2 regions of the Apilactobacillus pseudapinorum genome follow, and region 2 is predicted to be linked to the other one. Evidence: riboswitches for the same ligand, from Rfam matches in the RefSeq annotation. Region 2 holds a riboswitch; the other holds the start of a gene.

Region 1 (3,218 bases), on a different contig from region 2:
GGTAATGAAGAGTGATAGATGGAGAATTGCAATTCAAATTCTATCTGTTATTTTCTTACTAATGGTAATGATGTCTAGAGTATACCTAAATGCGCATTACCCAACAGATACCATTGGAGCAGTATTAATTGCTTACACATGGGTTCAAATTTCAGAAATTTTCTATGTAAAATACGCACCAAGATTGAAGAAAAATTGGCGTCCCGTTTTACATTCATACTTATAAAATAAAAAAGAACTGATATTATCAGTTCTTTTTATTTTGCCAAATTTCAGCTAACCAAGTAATTGCTAGGTTAAACCAAGTTGCAACGCGTTCGTTATTTGAATCATCATTCCATGATGTTGTAGAGTTGGCTAATCCCATTCCGTGAGGACCGTGATGGAAAATATGTAATTCGTTATCCACACCGACTTCATTTAAACTAATTGAATATTTCAATGCGTTTTGCACTGGGACGAATGGATCGTCAGCGGTATGCCAGATGAAAGTAGGTGCGTTTTTCTTGCTAACGTATTTATTAGCTTCAATTTGTCGGTCATCATTGACCCAATTTAAGATGCTTTCAGAGTCTTTGGGAAAACCGTCGTGTAAGTTAATTACAGGGTAGCTGAGGATAACTGCATTGGGTTTTAAAATATCTGAATTATCCACATGTGCATAATCCATTAGCCATTGTTCATGGTAAAAGTTATTATAGAGACTGCAGATGTGGCCACCGATGGAGAAACCAGCGATAACAATGCGGCTGGTATCAACGTTATATTCATTGGCATGTTCTTTAATGAATTTAATGCTGTTGGCTAGTTCGACTAGCGGATTAGGCATTAATGGTAATGCTTCGTGTTCAAAGGTATATCTTAAATAGAAACTTTGATAACCTTGCGCGGAGAAATTAAGGGCAAAGTTTTCGGCTTGTTGTAGTGAGATATGGGTATAAGATCCACCAGGGACAATAATTACTGCTGGATATTTATATTGATTAGTTTGCACATCTGCAGATTTAAGATATCCTTGAAGAAATGCACTTGAGTTTTCGCGGATTGATTCTCGAATAATTTTCATGAATGGACCTCGTTTACTAAAAATAATTAACTATATTTTAACGCAAGGAGCAATAAGTGTGGATAAAAATGTGAATAAAGAAATAGAAGTAACAGAATTATATGATACTGACTTTCCTGCCTATTTTGAAATGATGAGTGATTCAGTGATGGCTCAAAAGACCGGGTTTGAACCGGTAGAAGATGAACAAAAAGCTAAAATGTTATTTGAATCCGAAAATGATACAAATAAAACGTACGCAATTAGGCTAAAAGATACCCACAGATTAGTGGGACTTATTAACATTTTCCCAGAAATTGGGGATAACTTTGAACCTGATTTTGAAAATGTCGAACTAGGATATTTTATCAACACAAGTTATCAACAACGTGGATATATGACCTATGCATTACAATGGGTGCTAGATCAGGAAATGGATGGGGTGTCAATAGTAGAAGCCACCGTTGATGTTAATAATATCGCATCACAACATTTACTATTAAAATTAGGTTTTACACAGGTGGATAAGTACGATGATAATTTAGTTTATTCACAAAAATTAAAATAATCATGTTGTAATTGGGGATATCTTAGGATATAATTATTTTCATAAATCTAAGAAGAGGCGCAGCTAACAAGAGTAGCTAATCTGAGCTGATAAAGCAGTGATGAAGATTAGTGAAAGGGAAAGACTGCCGAAACAAGCAATCACTTTATGGATTGTGCGTTGGGCTCTAGTTTAATAGACTAGGGACTGTCGTGATAATTTATCACGGAGTGCTTTTATGATCGATAATTAAAGTTACTGATTATGTGGTCTCTTCTTGCGTTTTGCAGGAAGGGACTTTTTTAGTTATTTATCATTAGTACCTCTTAGAAATAATAAAAGAGGGTGAAGTCAATGAGTCAAAATTCAGATAACACAGTGAAGAGAGGTTTAAAGACCCGCCATGTTTCAATGATTGCCTTAGGGGGTTCAATCGGAACTGGTCTTTTTGTTGCCTCAGGTTCAGTAATTAGTCAAGCTGGACCGGGTGGAGCATTAGTTGCATATTTATTAATGGGATTAATGGTTTACTTTTTAATGACTAGTTTAGGTGAAATGGCAACTAATACACCAATTTCAGGTTCATTTGCTGCCTATGCCGGTAAGTACGTTGATCCTGCGCTTGGTTTTGCGATGGGTTGGAACTATTGGTTTAACTGGGCAATTACTGTTGCGGTTGATATTAGTACCGCAGCCCTAGTTGTAAAGTTCTGGTTACCACATTTCCCAAGTTGGATTTTTAGTGCCGCTACTTTGGTATTGATATTAGCTATCAATGCACTATCGGTTAAGTCATTCGGGGAAACAGAATTTTGGATGTCCATTATTAAAGTGGTAACTATCTTTATTTTTCTAGGTGTCGGTATTTTAACTATTTTCGGTATCATGGGTGGTCACTTCGTTGGTCTATCTAACTTTACATTTAAGAAGGCACCATTTGTTGGTGGTCTTCCAATGATCCTAGCAGTGTTCGTTGTGGCTGGTTTCTCATTCCAAGGAACTGAATTAGTTGGAATTACTGCTGGTGAATCAGATAATCCCAGAAAAGCTGTTCCACTAGCAATTCGTGATGTTTTCTGGAGAATCATTTTATTCTACATTCTTGCTATTTTTGTTATTGGAGCAATTATTCCTTACACTAGTCCTGATTTATTAGGTTCAAGTGCTACTGATGTTGCAATCAGTCCATTCACAATTGTCTTCAAGCGTGCTGGATTGGCTGCCGCTGCGTCTGTGATGAACGCTGTTATCTTAACTTCTGTTATTTCATCAGCTAACTCAGGTATGTATGCATCAACTAGAATGTTATACTCAATGGCTCACCAAGGTTTCGCGCCTAAGATTATGGGTAAAACTAACCGTCGCGGAATCCCGGTTGGGGCATTATTAGTTACTACTGTGATTGCATTATTCACATTTATCACTAGTATCGAAGGACCACAAATCTACCTATGGTTAGTGGCTGCTTCTGGTTTAACTGGATTCATTGCTTGGGTCGGAATTGCAATTTCACATTACCGTTTCAGACGAGCATTCATCAAGCAAGGTCATAGTCTAGATGAATTGAAGTACTCTGCAACATGGTTCCCAATTGGACCAATCATTACTTTGATTCTATGTATTCTA
Region 2 (3,218 bases):
AAACTTGGCGTGCCTTTGAAGATGCCAAAAAAGCAGGAAAAGTGAAGTCAATTGGGGTAAGTAATTATCACCAAACTCATTTGGATTTATTAAAGACCCAAGCAACTGAAATGCCAGCCGTTAACCAAATCGAAGTGCATCCCTACCTAAGTCAAAAATCAATGTTGGCTGCCAATAACGAAGAACAAATCGTGACCCAAGCATGGAGTCCTATGGGCCGTGGAGCCACTTTGCACGATGAAACAATTCAAGCGATCGCTAAAGCACATGGTAAGTCAGTCGCTCAAGTCATATTAAGATGGCATCTACAAAACGGTGTCGCGATTATTCCAAAGTCCAGCACTCCTGAACGAATCTTGGAAAATGGCGACTTATTCGACTTCGAATTATCAGATCACGAAATGCAATCAATTGATGACTTAAATCAAGATATGCGTACTGGTGACGACCCCGAAGTAGTTTATGAAATTGAACACCAATATCCTCGTCATAAATAATTTAATTAAAAAGTAATTATATTAGGTGTATAATTACTTTTTAATAATACATATATAAGGGGTTTTAAGTTATGGGTTTAATCATTTTTGCAATTGTTTTAATGTTTGTCCTTGTCGGAATTGGCTTTGCAATTGTCTTCACCTGCCTTTTCGTCGCTTGGCTATTTAGTTTATATTTTGATCGCGACGAAAGAAAACGCGCAAGTCGTGAAATGGATTTACAAACGCAACAAACAGAACAAATGGTTAATCGTCTAAAAGCTCAAAACCAACAAATGAGAGAACAAATTTCCCGTCGTGAACAGGAAAATCACAACAATAATTAATGAATCTATAATTTTTTGTTTACAATTTTTTTATTTAGCGTTAAAGTGTAAATAACTTAATAATTTATCTAAGGAAGAGGCGCAGATGTTAAGAGTAGCTTAGGAGAGCCATTTAGGTGGTGTTGATACTAAGTTAAAGGGACATTTGCCGAAACAATTAGTTTCCTAAAAAACTAACTTGTTGGGTCCTAGTTGAATAAGCTAGGGACTGTCGTGAATGGAGATATTCACGGGGTGCTTTTAAGATTATACGTAGAGAAATTTAACACGATAATAATTTTAAAAGGACTATTCTAATTCGAATAGTCCTTTCTTATTGAGTAGGCCCCCTTTTGATAACAACAATCAATTGGTGGCCTTTTTCTTTACCTTAGCACTCTTCTTTTGAGAGGAGAATGATTTTTATGGATAAGGTTTCAGTCAACAAGAAGATTTCAACGATGGGATTGGTTTTAATTATCTTTTCAACCATTTTTGGAATTTCAAATTCGCAAACAGCATTTTATCAAATGGGATACTCAAGTATTCTCTGGTATGTATTAGGAGCAGTGCTATTCTTCATTCCTACTAGTATGATGTTCGCTGAATTTGGTTCATCATACAAGGATGCTCACGGTGGAATTTATTCCTGGCTTGAAAATTGTATCGGTAAAAAGTGGGCATTCATCGGTAGTTTTACTTGGTTAGCCGGATGGATCATCACTTTAGTTTTCATGTTAACTACAATGTGGATTCCACTAGCCGTTACTATTTCAGGACATGATACTACTGGTAGCTGGCACATCGGTTCACTGGATTCAACCGCAACTGTTGGGATTTTAGGTATTATCGTGATTGTAATCGTAACTTGGTTAGCAAACCACGGTATGAAGTCAATCGCGAGCCTATCTTACTTCAGTGGACTTATCGGAATTTTCGATATGGCAATTTTCATTTTACTATCAATTTTTGTTTTAGCAGCTAACCATGGTCACTTTGCTGAACCAGTTACTGCCCATGCATTAATTCACTCACCAAACCCTGCATTCCAATCACCAATTGCTGTATTTTCATTCCTAGTTTACGCAATCTTTGCATATGCTGGTATGGAAACATTAGGTAGTATTACCGACAACACTAAGAACCCTAAGAAGACTTTCCCACGTGCCGTGGTGATTGCAACTGTAATCATGACTGTTGGATACTTAGTTGGTATTTTACTATGTGGAATTAGTACTAATTGGCTACATACTTTAAGCGGTTCAAACGTTAACTTAGGTAACGTCCGTTTTGCATTATTAACTAACTTAGGTTACGTCTTCGGTCACAACTTCTTACACTTAAGCGTTGCGCAATCACTAATAGTTGGTCAATGGGTAACTCGTATCACTAGTTTAACTGGATTCCTAAGTTACGCTGGGGAATTTATTTTCCTAACATATGCACCAATCAAGTCATTTATCGAAGGTTCACCAAAGGAACTATGGCCAAGTCGTTTAACTAAGATTAACCGTTTCAACGTCCCTGCCAATGCTCTTTGGGCACAATGTTTCGTCATTGTCTTAATCATTGCTGGTATTTCCTTCGGTGGATCAAGTGCCCAAACTTTCTACACTATCTTAACTGACATGAACAACATGACAACAGCAGTGCCATACCTATTCTTGGTTGTCGCATTCCCAGTATTTAAGAAGCACATCACCCAAACTAGTGATAATTTCGTCTTTTACAAGAATAAGTGGTCAACTTGGATTACTTCTATCGTGACAATTTTAGCATTAAGTTTTTCAATTATTTTTACCACCCTACAACCACTATTACAAAATGACTTCCAAACCGCATTCTGGACACTATTTGGACCCGTCTTCTTCATCATCATTGCATGGAGTTTTTACCACCGTTTCCAAAACAGAATTCCAGATTAATGCAAAAAATAGTTTGACAGTCTAAATTTTTTGATATATTCTAATTGCAACTTGAAAGTAGTAATTCAAATCAACTAGTTAAGCGAGTATCTGATTTAGTGCAACGAGATACCTAGTTCTTGAATGAAGGCAGTCAAGCTATATCAATTGAATCGAAATCTTAATGCGCATTAAGAACCAGAGGTATCAAGTGTGAGCTTGATATAAAATAAGGTGGAACAGTGTTGAAACGCCCTTGTACGAAAGTACAGGGGCGTTTTTTATTACTAAAGGAGTATCAAATTATGTATGATTTTTCAAAAGAAGATCCAGAGATTTTTAACGCCATTCAACAAGAACATCAACGTCAAGACAATGTGATTGAATTAATCGCATCAGAAAACATCGCATCACAAGCAGTTTGCGCCGCCCAAGGCTCTGTGTTAACCAATAAATATGCGGTAGGTTATCCCGACAAACGTGTCTATACCGGAAACGAAGCAATTGATGAA

The links. Region 2 has a riboswitch for lysine ahead of yjeM (glutamate/gamma-aminobutyrate family transporter YjeM). Riboswitches for the same ligand answer to the same signal wherever they lie in the genome.
Region 1: another riboswitch for lysine. It lies ahead of ABWU86_RS01875 (amino acid permease); the one in region 2 lies ahead of yjeM (glutamate/gamma-aminobutyrate family transporter YjeM).

Annotation. Positions count from the first base shown of each region.
Region 1 is NZ_BAABVU010000012.1:90,053-93,270, reverse strand. Features, by position in the region: gene ABWU86_RS01890 (phosphatase PAP2 family protein) at 1-226, shown strand, start outside; gene ABWU86_RS01885 (lp_1002 family arylesterase) at 248-1,066, opposite strand; gene ABWU86_RS01880 (GNAT family N-acetyltransferase) at 1,125-1,613, shown strand; lysine riboswitch at 1,658-1,836, shown strand; gene ABWU86_RS01875 (amino acid permease) at 1,947-3,218, shown strand, end outside.
Region 2 is NZ_BAABVU010000026.1:83,534-86,751, reverse strand. Features, by position in the region: gene ABWU86_RS05545 (aldo/keto reductase) at 1-497, shown strand, start outside; gene ABWU86_RS05540 (hypothetical protein) at 569-823, shown strand; lysine riboswitch at 890-1,071, shown strand; gene yjeM (glutamate/gamma-aminobutyrate family transporter YjeM) at 1,228-2,727, shown strand; gene ABWU86_RS05530 (serine hydroxymethyltransferase) at 3,012-3,218, shown strand, end outside.